DNA from 4 places in the Erwinia sp. BNK-24-b genome. Region 1 is predicted to be linked to each of the others. Evidence: predicted binding sites of a transcription regulator. Region 1 holds the regulator's gene; each other region holds the start of a gene.
The links. The regulator PurR, encoded in region 1, represses purine synthesis genes. The targets are predictions, from matches to a motif close to CANGCAAACGTTTGCNTG.
Positions count from the first base shown of each region.

Region 2: the regulator PurR is predicted to act here: its motif matches at 1,659-1,676, upstream of ACMGGR_RS21540 (nucleobase:cation symporter-2 family protein).
Region 3: the regulator PurR is predicted to act here: its motif matches at 1,407-1,424, upstream of ACMGGR_RS13720 (amino acid aminotransferase).
Region 4: the regulator PurR is predicted to act here: its motif matches at 1,879-1,896, upstream of glyA (serine hydroxymethyltransferase).

Region 1 is NZ_CP179901.1:2,471,031-2,474,398, reverse strand. It holds gene punC (purine nucleoside transporter PunC) at 1-349, opposite strand, end outside; gene punR (DNA-binding transcriptional activator PunR) at 466-1,374, shown strand; gene purR (HTH-type transcriptional repressor PurR) at 1,405-2,430, opposite strand; gene ACMGGR_RS11030 (C40 family peptidase) at 2,775-3,368, opposite strand, start outside.
Region 2 is NZ_CP179901.1:4,697,115-4,700,482, forward strand. It holds gene ACMGGR_RS21535 (AsmA family protein) at 1-119, opposite strand, end outside; gene ACMGGR_RS21540 (nucleobase:cation symporter-2 family protein) at 224-1,606, opposite strand; gene ACMGGR_RS21545 (SDR family oxidoreductase) at 1,781-2,446, shown strand; gene recG (ATP-dependent DNA helicase RecG) at 2,563-3,368, opposite strand, start outside.
Region 3 is NZ_CP179901.1:3,011,559-3,014,926, forward strand. It holds gene ompF (porin OmpF) at 1-544, shown strand, start outside; gene ACMGGR_RS13715 (hypothetical protein) at 933-1,298, shown strand; gene ACMGGR_RS13720 (amino acid aminotransferase) at 1,487-2,677, shown strand; gene ACMGGR_RS13725 (MBL fold metallo-hydrolase) at 2,768-3,368, opposite strand, start outside.
Region 4 is NZ_CP179901.1:995,133-998,500, forward strand. It holds gene glnB (nitrogen regulatory protein P-II) at 1-88, shown strand, start outside; gene hmpA (NO-inducible flavohemoprotein) at 492-1,676, opposite strand; gene glyA (serine hydroxymethyltransferase) at 2,010-3,263, shown strand; gene ACMGGR_RS04650 (3-phenylpropionate MFS transporter) at 3,334-3,368, shown strand, end outside.

The DNA of each region.
Region 1 (3,368 bases):
GTGCCTGCCAGCTCACGGCGGCGGCACAGATACCCACGGCCTGTAAAAAGCGCAGGATCAGCAGTACAACCGTGGTATTAACCCACCACATAGCGCCGCAGCTCACGGCAAACAGGCTCAGGCCCATCAGCAGTACCGGCTTACGGCCGATGCGATCGGAAAGCGGCCCCCAGAACAGCTGCGCGCTGGCAAAACCTGCCAGAAAGAGGCTCAGGCTGGCGCTAATTGCGCCAGCTTCGGTGTGCAGATCCTGCTGCATGGCGCCAAAAGCAGGCAGATACATATCGGTGGCAAGAAAACCTGCCACGCTCAGCAGCGCGAGATAAATTAAAAATCCTTTCGATGGCATGACTTCTTTCGCTCTTTTTACCGAATTAATAGGCGGCCGAGAGTGTAAAGGAGTGCCATAGCGCTTGTGAAACGGTAATATTTGTCTGTTGCGTTCAAAAATTTTGCAGGCAGATTATGTGGTCAGAACATTCGCTTGAAGTGATTGATGCGGTAGCCAGAACGGGTAGCTTTAGCGCAGCGGCTAACGAGCTACATCGCGTGCCTTCTGCTATCAGCTATACCGTACGGCAGCTGGAAGAGTGGCTCGCCGTGCCTTTATTTGAACGACGTCATCGCGACGTCGTGCTGACGGCAGCGGGCGAACTTTTCATTCAGGAAGGCCGTGCTGTTATCAAAAAAATGCTTTCCACACGCCGCCACTGCCAGCAGGTCGCTAACGGCTGGCGCGGCCAGTTGAATATTGCTGTCGACAGGATTGTAAAAGCAGAACGAACCCGTCAGCTGGTGGTCGATTTTTACCGTCACTTTCCCGATATAGAGCTACATCTTTCATCAGAAGTTTTTAACGGCGTCTGGGATGCGCTGGCGGACGGGCGGGTTGATGTGGCGATTGGTGCTACTCAGGCAATTCCGGTTGGCGGACGGTTTGCCTTTCGCGATATGGGCGTATTGAACTGGCGCTGCGTAGTGCAGGCGAGCCATCCGCTTGCGCAACAAAGCGGAAAAGTTACGGAAGAGAACATACGCGAATGGCCTTCGCTGGTGCTGGAAGATACCTCGCGCGCGCTGCCAAAAAGAACTACGTGGACGCTGGATAATCAGCGGCGGCTGATAGTGCCGGACTGGGAGAGCGCGATTGACTGCCTGCTGGCCGGTCTGTGCGTCGGGATGGTGCCGGGCCATCTGGCGCAGCCTCTGCTACAAAATGGCTTGCTACACGAGCTGACGCTTGACCCGCTTTTTCCGGACAGCCCCTGCTGCGTCAGCTGGTCAGAACAGCAGGCTTCGCCCGCCATGCACTGGCTGCTGGACTATCTGGGCGAAACGGAAACGCTGAACTGCGAATGGCTGCGGGAAGCCTGAAAACGGGGCGGTAACATACCGCCCGACAGGTTAGCGGCGATAGTCGAGGAAGGGACCATCCGCTACGGAGCGACGCTCGATCAGCGTAGGGTGGACTTCAATAGTCTGCGGCTCTTCGCGCTTGCTGGTAATACGGTCGAGCAGCATATTAAAGGCCGTTGCGCCAAGACGCTCTTTCGGCTGATGAACGGTGGTCAGCGCTGGCGTAAAGTAACGCGAGTTGCGCACGTTGTCATAACCGATCACCGAAATATCCTGCGGAACGCGCAGGCCCATCTCGTCAGCGGCACAAATAGCGCCCATTGCCATCACGTCACCGCCGCAAAAGACTGCCGTAGGGCGCTGCTTCTGTGCCAGCAGCTGCTGCATCGCGTGATAGCCTGACTCCGGTTCGAAATCTCCCTGAACCAGCCACTCTTCCCGTAAAGTAATGCCCGCTTCCGCCAGCGCCTTCAGGAAACCTGCATGGCGGCCACCGCCAGTGTTGCGCTCCATGTGGCCGGGGATCACGCCGATATCACGGTGGCCGCGATCGATCAGATAACGTCCTGCCAGATAGCCGCCTTCAAAGGCGTTATCCAGAACCGTATCGGTAAAATCGCCTCGCGACTCGCCCCAGTCCATCACCACCATAGGAATATTGCGATGATCTTCCAGCATTTTTATCAGCTCATCAGGGTATTCGGCACACATGACCAGCAGGCCATCGACGCGCTTTTGCGCCATCATCGACAGATAAGCCTGCTGCTTTTGCAGGTCGTTATGCGCGTTGCCAAGGATCAGCGTATAGCCCTTAGCGAAACAGCTGTGTTCAACGGCCTCAATAATTTCGGCAAAATAGGGCGCTTCGCTGGAGGTGGCCAGCAGGCCAATGGTTTTGGTGTTATTGACCTTCAGGCTGCGGGCCACGGCGCTGGGTGAATAGTGCAGCTCTTTGATCGCTGCCCAGACGGCTTCCCGCGTCTCTTCGGCGACGAAACGGGTTTTATTAATGACGTGGGACACCGTGGTGGTAGAGACACCGGCGCGTTTGGCCACATCTTTTATGGTTGCCATGGAACAAGACTCCTGCGCTGTTCAGTAAGTCACTGAAAAGCGGTTTGTTAAACGTTTGCCTGGAATGATAAAAAACCTGACGTAAATACGCATGATTTGTTGCGGTATGGTTACATCAGGAGGGAGTTAAGGGCGGCGAAACCGGCCTGTTGCCTGCTAAAAAAACCGGCGTGCGGGCCTGTTGCGCAACAAACCGTGGATTCTAACAAGAGCGAAGGGATAAAACGAGGTTTTTACGGCGGTGAAACGACAAAATTCGCCCGTTGCGGCAAACAACTCCGGCTGCCTTGCTTAACGCAGGTTCAGCCGGAGAGGGGATTTTTCACTGGCGAAGCCGTCAGCTTTTAACGAATGGTGCGAGGCGTCATGACCCGTTTTGCCCCCACGTAATGCTGTTCCCAGTAATCATCGGCAAGCGCGCTAACCTGAATATCTTTGCCGGTGCGGGGCGACTGGATAAATTTGCCGTTGCCCAGATAAACGCCAACGTGATCGGCCGCGCCGCGCCCGTTGATGCGGAAGAAGACCAGATCGCCTTTTTCCAGCTCGTTACGCTTTATCGAAGCCGCATCCCTTAAGTGGTACATCTCATTAGCGGTGCGGGGGATTTTAAATTTCACCAGATCTTTATAGGCATACCAGACCAGACCGCTACAGTCGAAACCGGTTTTTGGCGAGGTGCCGCCCCATAAATAAGGCTTGCCCAGCTGATCCATTAGCTTGTTCATCGCCGTTTCGCGCGCTTTTTGGTAGCGTGCGCGGTGCGCTTTACTGAGCCTGAGCGGGGAGGAAGCGCTGCCGCTGGTCAGGGCTTCTGTCTCTTCAGTCACACGATGGCGACCGTAGCGTTTTTTCGGGGGTAAAGCTTTGGCGGTCTGCTGCTCGTGTTTGCGCAACTTATATTTTTTAATCAGGGAAGTGCGGGGCTTTTTGCTGCT
Region 2 (3,368 bases), 2.2 Mb from region 1:
CTAATGGTGCGACTAAGCCAGCTGGCTCCCCAGCGCGTTTGCAGCAGCAGATATAACACAAAGACAATTGCCAGCAGTATAGCCAGCAGCGACAGAAGTATTTTTCCGACAGTTTTCATTAGCTATCCCTGTGAGCTTTTATTAAGGGGTGTTATGCCTGATTTATCGGCGAAGCTCAACCCTGGACTGGCGGCAGAAGGCGCGAGGCCCTCTGCCGTTTTGGCTATTTTTCCTGCGGAAAAAGCAGATTCAGAACAATGGCGGTAATGCCGCCAGCGGCGATGCCGGAGGAGAGCAGGGTTTTCAGCCAGGCTGGTGCAAACTGTAGGATTAACGGCTGCTGAGAGACGCCCAGACCAACGGCCAGCGACAGCGCAATAATCATAATGGCGCGGCGATTCAGCGGCTCACGCGAGACAATCCGCACGCCGGAAGCGGCAATCGTGCCAAACATCACGATGGTTGCACCGCCCAGCACCGGCTCCGGAATATGCTGCACGAATCCGCTGACTGCCGGGAAAAGGCCCAGCGCAACCAGCATCAGCGCGACCACAAAGCCTACGTAACGGCTGGCCACGCCGGTCAGCTGGATAACGCCGTTATTCTGGCCGAAACAGGAGTTGGGAAAAGTGTTAAACAGGGCGGATACGCAGGAGTTCAGACCGTTGGCCAGCACGCCGCCTTTCAACCGCTTCATATAGAGCGGGCCGCTGACCGGCTGCTCGGAGACGTCGGAGGTTGCGGTAATGTCGCCGATAGTTTCCAGTGAGGTCACCATAAAAACCAGCATTAGCGGGATCAGCAGATTCCAGTCGATGCCTAATCCGTAATAGAACGGACGCGGGATGGCAATCAGCGGCTGATTCACCGACGCAGGCATAGCGGGCAGCATATCCATCAGCCACGCCAGCAGATAGCCAACGGCCATGGCAATCACCAGCGAGGCGACGCGCAGGTAAGGATTGCGCTGGCGATTCAGCAAAATAATCACCAGCAGTACCGCCCCGGCCAGCAGCAGATTTTTTGGCGCACCAAAGGTGTGATCGCTCATAGCGGCAAAGCCTCCGCCAATGGAGGTCAGGCCAACCTGGATCAACGACAGACCGATAATCATCACCACAATGCCGGATACCAGAGGCGTAATAACGCGGCGCGCCAGGTGCAGCACGCGAGAAAGCACCATCTCCGTGGTGGAGGCCAGCATCAGCGTACCGAAAAGGGCCGCCATCATTGTGGGTACGTCCGCGCCGCCATTTTTTAACGCCATGCCGCCCATAATAAGCGGCGTAACAAAGTTAAAGCTGGTGCCCTGAATCGACAGCAGGCCGGAGCCTACCGGGCCCCAGGTTTTAATTTGCAGTAAAGAAGCCACGCCGGAAGCGAATAATGACATGCTGATAATATGCTGCGTGTCCTGTGCTGGCAGGCCCAGCGCCTGACAAATCAGCAGCGCTGGCGTGATCACGGCTACAAACATAGCCAACAGATGCTGGCAGGCGGCAAAAAGGGTTTGCGGCAGCGGCGGACGGTCTTCCAGACGATAAATCAATTCGCTTTTTGTGGTAGACGCGGCGCTGCGGCTGGCGTCAGGGATATTAACGGACATTCTTCAGGGTTCCCGGGCGAGCAAAGTGGCGATTTTAAGCTTCTGCGCGGCAAAAGCAAACGATTGCCAGTATGAAAAAAACGGTCAGATGGAGAAATACCGCACGGCGAAGCGCTGCACAATTCACTAAGCTTAGGTATCGCGCCTGGGCGCTGAACTACAAGGGAAAACAGAATGAAGGTATTTATCATTGGAGCAACCGGAGGCGTCGGACGTCGTTTAAGAAAGCGGCTGGTCAATGCAGGCCATCAGGTAACCGGATTACATCGTCGCGACAGCCAGAAAGAAGCGCTGGAAATTGATGACGTCACCCCGGTGAATATTGACCTGATGAATACCAGCAGCGAAAGGCTGGCGGCCGCTATGCAGGGTTGCGACGTTGTAGTCTTCTCCGCAGGCGCAGCGGGAGCAGGCGTGGATTTTACCGACGGCATTGATGGCCGTGGCGTACGTTTTGCCGCCGAAGCTGCCAGGCTTGCCGGTATTCAGCGCTTCCTGCTGGTCTCCGCTTTTCCTGACGCGGGGCGCGGCAAAGCGCCGTCACCGGGATTTGAGCACTATATGCAGGTGAAAAAGCAGGCCGACGTCATGCTGGCCGCCACCGCGCTGGACTGGGTGATCCTGCGGCCGGGCACGCTGGTGAATGAAGCGGGTACGGGGAAAGTTAATACCGGACTGGCAATCCCTTATGGCACGGTTCCACGCGATGACGTTGCCGCTACGCTACATGCGCTTATTGAAAAGCCAGAGGTAAAGCGCGTCATTATCGAACTGACCGCAGGCGAACAGCCCGTCAGCGAAGCCGTGGCGGCAATGGCCGCCTTTAGCGGAAGATCGTGATCGTCTGAAAACGGCCAGCAAGAGGCGGTGGGAAGAGATTATTGGCAGCGTGCTGATATGATCGGCACAGGATCGCCGTCTGGTTTCAGGAGTATGGTACGGCGAGCGATGATGATTCAGGCATTCGTATAGCGCTGCGTTTCCGGCATCCAGCGCTCAATTAACGCCTGAGCCTGCGCCGGATAGCGCTGGTGGATATGGCGTGCAACCCGCTGAACTTCCGGGATCATCGCGCCGTCACGCACCAAATCGGCAACTTTAAATTCGGCGTTTCCCGTCTGGCGGGTGCCCAGCAGCTCACCAGGGCCGCGAATTTCCAGATCGCACTGGGCAATCACAAAGCCGTCGTTGCTATCGCGCAACACCTGTAAACGCTTCTGCGCCGTTTTACTTAGCGGCGCTTTATAGAGCAAGACGCAGTGGGAGGCGACCGAGCCTCGCCCTACGCGGCCACGCAGCTGGTGCAGCTGGGCCAGACCCAGACGCTCAGGGTTCTCGATAATCATCAGGCTGGCGTTCGGCACATCCACACCCACTTCAATAACCGTGGTGGCAACCAGCAGATGAATTTCTCCCTGCTTAAACGCCTGCATTACCGCCTGTTTTTCAGCAGGTTTCATACGGCCATGTACCAGCCCTACCTGTAGCTCAGGCAGCGCCAGCTTTAGCTCTTCCCACGTGGCTTCGGCGGCCTGCGCTTCGAGCTGTTCTGATTCTTCAATCAGCGTACAGACCCAATAGGCCTGGCGACCTTCATCCCTACAGGCGTTTTTCACGCGCGTAATAATGTCGGCGCGGCGCGTGTCGGGAATGGCGACGGTAGTTACCGGCGTTCGGCCCGGCGGCAGCTCATCAATAGTCGACGTTTCCAGATCGGCATAGGCGGTCATGGCCAGCGTCCTTGGAATGGGCGTAGCGGTCA
Region 3 (3,368 bases), 540 kb from region 1:
TCGTTCAAACGGTGACGGCTGGGGTGTCTCTACCTCTTATACCTCACCAATTGGCGTAGCTATCGTCGGTGCCTATGCTTCTGGCGATCGTACCGATGCGCAGAACAGCGCTTTCTATGGTCGTGGCGACAAAACCCAGCAGTGGGCTACCGCGCTGAAATATGACGCCAACAACGTCTACCTGGCAGCTTCCTACGGCGAAACCCGTAACGCACAGTTTATTACTAACAATAATATTGTTGATAATGATGACAATGCTGTGAACGGTTTTGCTAACAAAGCGCAGAACTTTGATATCGTAGCGCAATACCAGTTCGACTTCGGTCTGCGTCCTTCTATTGCCTACGAACAGTCTAAAGGCAAGGATATCGAAGGCGTAGGCGACGTTGACCTGTACAAATATGTTGATGTGGGTGCCACCTACTACTTCAACAAAAACATGTCTACCTACGTTGACTACCAGATCAACCTGTTGGATGACGACAACGCTCTGGGTCTGAACACTGATGACGTCGTAGCAGTAGGTCTGGTTTACCAGTTCTAATCCGTTACGCTTGTATTATCGAGCGGGGCTTCGGGCCCCGCTTTTTTATGTCTGCTTTCTCCTGTCAGCACCATAAGCTTTCCAATACCTTCAATACCTTCAATACCTTCAATACCTTCAATACCTTCAATACCTTCAATACCTTCAATACCTTCAATACCTTCAATACCTTCAATACCTTCAATACCTTCAATACCTTCAATACCTCCAATAGCATTTGCTGCGTCCGCATTTCAGGCCAATCATTTTATCCCGTTCATGCAATGACTCCCTGCTCTTTCATCATATTTCGAGCCAGCCCGCAAACCTTGAAAAGCGTCAGAAAAAGTATTGCCGACATGCAGGAAAGGTGAAAAAATCAACACCGTTCAGGAGAAGGAGCTTTTATATGGATATGATTTCCCCACTGGTACTTAACCTTTCAGAAAAGCCAGGCGAAGCAAAGCTGCAGGAAGAAATTTCCCATGGCCGCTTTGTCAGAGTCGAAACCCACATCGACTGGCTCAGGCATGATGTAACCGAAATCAGAAATGAGCTTAAGGATGTTCGTGTTGAGATAAAAGATGTCCGTAGTGAGATAAAAGATGTCCGCGGTGAGATAAAAGATGTCCGCGGTGAAATAAAAGACGTTCGTGACGAGATAAGAGACGTGCGCAAAGATATGCGGTCTGATTTCCGTCTCATGTTCAGCGCGTTAATTATGGTCGCATTAGGTCTTTCCAGCATTATGGCAAAAGGCTTTCACTGGCTATAAGCATTGGCCAGTATTTTGATGCCGCAAAGGTTGATTAAAGCTGACAGCTACCCTTTTCCAGTCAGGCACCTCTGCTTCTTTTGCCTGCGGCATCGTACCCATTTTTTTAACGCAAACGGTTAGCAATTTTTTTCTGCTGGCGTTACCCTGAATAACCACTTCGTTTCGGGTTATAACGGACTTCCACTATGTTTGAACGTATTTCAGCTGCACCTGCAGATCCTATTCTTGGCTTAGCCGATCTTTTCCGCGCAGACGATCGTCCTGATAAAATCAATCTGGGCATCGGCGTTTATAAAGATGAAACCGGTAAAACGCCGGTACTGACCAGCGTGAAAAAAGCCGAACAGTATCTGCTGGAAAACGAAACCACGAAAAATTACCTCAGCATTGACGGCCTGGCTGATTTTGGCCAGTGTACGCAGGCGCTGCTTTTCGGCAACGATAACGCTATCCTGAACGAAAAACGTGCCCGCACGGCCCAGACGCCGGGCGGTACTGGCGCGCTGCGTATTGCCGCTGATTTTATTGCTTCACAGACCAGCGCAAAGCGTATCTGGGTGAGCAACCCAAGCTGGCCAAACCATAAAAATGTCTTTCAGGCAGCGGGTCTGGAAGTCTGTGAATATCAGTATTATGACGCGGCTAATCATGCGCTGGATTTCGACGGCATGCTGAACGCGCTACGTGAAGCCAAAGCGGGCGACGTCGTACTCTTCCATGGTTGCTGTCATAACCCAACCGGCATCGATCCTACCGCTGAGCAGTGGCACAAGCTGGCAGAACTTTCACTGGCCAACGGCTGGTTGCCGCTGTTTGATTTCGCTTACCAGGGCTTTGCTCGCGGTCTGGAAGAAGATGCGGAAGGCCTGCGTATTTTTGCCGCTGGTCACAAAGAACTGATTGTCGCCAGCTCTTACTCAAAGAACTTTGGCCTTTACAACGAGCGCGTCGGTGCTTTCACCCTGGTGGCCAGCACGGCGGACGTCGCGGACGTTGCATTTAGTCAGGTTAAGGCAACTATTCGCGCTAACTACTCCAACCCGCCGGCTCATGGCGCTGCGGTAGTAGCAACGATTCTAAGTAATGACTCGCTGCGTACGCTTTGGGAACAGGAGCTGACCGATATGCGTCAGCGCATCCATCGCATGCGCCAGCTGTTCGTGAATACGCTACAGGAAAAAGGTGCTAAAGGTGATTTCAGCTTTATCATCAACCAAAACGGCATGTTCTCTTTCAGCGGGCTGACTAAAGAACAGGTTATCCGACTGCGCGAAGAGTTTGGCGTTTACGCGGTTAATTCAGGACGTGTGAACGTGGCAGGCATGACGCCGGATAATATGGCTCCGCTGTGTGAAGCCATTGCCGCCGTGTTGTAAAGGCAGGTCTGAAGCAAAGCTAAATAATGTAAAAAAAGCCTGCACCGGGCAGGCTTTTTTATGCAGTCTTTAATGAAAATGAAGATATTGCTACTGAAGAAAAGGGTTAGAAATCCGTTCGCGCCCAAGTGTAGAGATCGGGCCATGGCCTGGCAAAAAAGTTACGTCATCGCCAAGGGGTAAAAGCTTACGCTTAATGGCATCAATCAGATCGGTATGGCTACCCTGAGGGAAATCGGTACGGCCTACGCCACCGCTAAAAATAACGTCGCCGGAAATCAACAGCCGCGAGACCCGATCGAAAAAGACAATATGGCCCGGCGTATGTCCCGGACAGAGTAAGACTTCCAGCGAGATATCGCCGGTGTGTACAACTTCGCCTTCATCCAGCCAGCGATCGGGCGTTAGCGGTGCGCATTCAGGGAAGCCAAACATTTGGCTCTGCGTTGGCAAACCCTCCAGCCAGAAAGCGTCGGCTTTATGCGGCCCGATAACGGGAACGGCATAAAAAGCCGCCAGCTCGGCCGCCGCGCCAACGTGATCCAGATGGCCATGCGTCAGCAGGATCTGCGTGACCGTTACGCCTTTTTCAGTGACCTGCGCCCGTATCTTCTCCGCATCACCACCCGGATCGACAATCGCTGCCTGTAAGGTAGTCGGACACCAAATCAACGAGCAGTTCTGCGAAAAA
Region 4 (3,368 bases), 1.5 Mb from region 1:
AAAAATCGGTGACGGCAAGATTTTTGTATTCGATGTGGCTCGCGTAGTACGTATTCGTACCGGCGAAGAAGACGAAGAAGCTATTTAAGCCGCTCGAGCGCTGATGAAAGGCCGATAAAGCCATCGGCCCTAGGCTACTTTTCTGAGCCAGCCTGTCTTGAGTTACTTCTCAGAGCCAGCCTGTCTTGAGTTACTTCTCAGAGTCAGCCTGTCTTGAGTTACTTCTCAGAGCCAGCCTGTCTTGAGTTACTTCTCAGAGTCAGTCTGCCTGGGCTACTTCTCAGAGTCAGTCTGCCTGGGCTACTTCTCAGAGCCAGCCTGTCTTGAGTTACTTCTCAGAGTCAGTCTGCCTGGCGCTACTTCTCAGCGCCAGTCTGCATCAGGCTACTGTTCAGAAACCACCCCGCAATAGCCAGCTGTTTAGAAAGCTATCTGCTCAGACGCCGCTCCAGGGCGGCGTCCTGCTTAACAGGCTTAAGCCCACGCCTCGCTTAAATCACCTTATGCGGACCAAACACTTCGTAGTGGATCCGATCGGTATCTGTCCCCATTTTTACCAGCTGTGCAGCAACAAACTGCATAAACCCAATCGGGCCGCAAAGATAGTAATGCGTAGCCGGATCGCTGAACTGGTTTTTTATCGGCAGCAGGTTCATCAGGCCCGGCACGTTATAGCGATTGTGGTCTTCAGGCTGCGGGTCTTTGTACCAGATATACTGAGAAAAAAGTGTAAGCTGACCGCCAGCGGCGGCAACCTCAGCGGCAAAAGCATGCGTTTTGCCATTATCAGCCGCGTGGAACCACTGCACGCGTGCCGGATGTCCGGCGGCCGCCAGTACCTCGAGCATCGCCAGCATCGGCGTCTGGCCAACGCCTGCGGAAATCAGCGTGACCGGCGTTTGCGGCTGCACGTTCAGGAAGAAATCACCGGCCGGAGCCGCGAGCTGTACTTCGTCGCCCACGCGCGCATGCTGATGTAACCAGCCGGAAACCGTTCCGCCTGCTTCATAACGCACGGCAATTCGGTAATCTTTGCCGTTAGGCGCGCGAGTCAATGAATACTGACGGATTTCCTGATTGGCAAAGCTTTCGTTGCGCACCCATACGCCCAGATATTGTCCGGCCTGATAGTCGGCTACCGGCTTGCCGTCCGTGGGAACCAGCAGGAAACTTTTAATCACTTCACTTTGCTGCGTAATCTCCGCAATACGGAAGGCGCGCGGTGTCCGCCAGCCGCCCGGCTTCTGCTCCGCGGCTTCATAAAGCTCTTCCTCGCGCTTGATAAACACGCCAGCCAGCACGCCGTAAGCTTTCCCCCAGGCATCCAGCACTTCCTGGCCGGGGCTGAGCATTTCATCCAGCGTGGCCAGCAGGTGCTCGCCGACAATCTGATACTGTTCCGGCTTCACTGCAAAGCTGGTGTGCTTCTGCGCGATTTTTTCTACCGCGGGCAGAATAGCGGGTAGATTTTCAATATTCCCTGCATAGGCGCAGATGGCGTTGAACAGCGCTTCCCGCTGATTGCCATTGCGCTGGTTACTCATATTAAAAATGTCTTTCAGCTCGGGATGATGGGTGAACATCCGCTCATAGAAGTGAGCGGTGAGGGCAGGACCGGTTGCCAGCAAAGCGGGAATGGTTGCCTTAATGGTGCTGATAGTCTGGGCGTCTAACATAGCGTGCTCCTGGGGATCTCTATAAGTTGCATTTTAAATGCATCTTATAGCGAAACGGCCTGTTTTGTAAATATCCCTCTACTAAACAGGGTGATTTATTACCGCATAAAACAAGCGAAGATGAAAAATTTGCATTCGCATGATGAGGGATTATCCAGCTCGCCGCGTGGAGAAAACGATTAATTAACCCTTGCCAGCCGTAGAGCCAATCGTTTGCGTAAAAACCGCGCTTTCTGGCTATCCCTGAACGGGCAAAACGGTTTACACTGTTGGCCTTCGCCCAAAAGGGCCGTTCAATGCCGAATAGATTGTTAGCTGAGTCAGGAGAAGCGGATGTTAAAGCGTGATATGAATATTGCCGATTATGATGCCGAGTTGTGGCAGGCAATGGAGCAAGAGAAAGTGCGTCAGGAAGAGCATATTGAACTGATTGCTTCGGAAAACTACACCAGTCCGCGCGTCATGCAGGCGCAGGGATCTCAGCTGACCAACAAATATGCCGAAGGCTATCCGGGCAAGCGCTACTACGGCGGCTGTGAATATGTGGATATCATCGAGCAGCTGGCTATCGACCGTGCGAAAGAGCTGTTTGGCGCAGACTATGCCAACGTGCAGCCACATTCCGGCTCACAGGCCAACTTTGCTGTTTATACCGCGCTGCTGCAGCCGGGCGACACTATTCTGGGCATGAACCTGGCGCACGGCGGCCATCTGACCCACGGTTCACCGGTTAACCTGTCCGGTAAGCTTTATAACGTGGTGCCTTACGGCATCGACGAAACCGGCAAAATTGACTACGACGATCTGGCTGCACAGGCGCAGAAGCACAAGCCGAAAATGATCATTGGCGGTTTCTCTGCCTATTCCGGCGTCTGCGACTGGGCAAAAATGCGCGAGATCGCAGACAGCATCGGCGCTTACCTGTTTGTTGATATGGCACACGTTGCTGGCCTGATCGCCGCAGGCGTTTATCCAAACCCGGTTCCTCATGCGCATATCGTTACCACCACCACGCATAAAACGCTGGCTGGCCCGCGTGGCGGCCTGATCCTGGCGAAAGGCGGCGACGAAGATCTGTATAAGAAACTGAACTCTGCCGTCTTCCCTGGCGGCCAGGGCGGCCCGCTGATGCACGTAATTGCCGGTAAAGCGGTAGCGCTGAAAGAAGCGATGGAGCCAGAGTTCAAGGTCTATCAGCAGCAGGTTGCCAAAAACGCTAAAGCAATGGTGGAAGTGCTGCTGGAGCGCGGTTACGACATCGTTTCTGGCGGTACCCACAACCATCTGTTCCTGATCGATCTGGTGGCGAAAAACCTGACCGGTAAAGAAGCCGATGCGGCGCTGGGCCGTGCCAACATCACCGTAAACAAAAACAGCGTGCCGAACGATCCGAAAAGCCCGTTTGTGACTTCCGGTATCCGTATCGGTTCCCCGGCCGTAACCCGTCGCGGTTTTAAAGAAGCCGAAGTACGCGAGCTGGCTGGCTGGATCAGCGATATTCTTGACAACGTCAACGATGAAGCCACTATCGAACGCGTGAAAAAGCAGGTGCTGGAACTGTGCGCCCGCTTCCCGGTATACGCATAAAATTTTAGCTTTAACGATAAAACGGGACTTGATGTCCCGTTTTTTTTGCCTGAATTTTGCCGGAGGGAAAATGGCAATTCGTTCTGCCTGGTGGCTTGCGCTGGG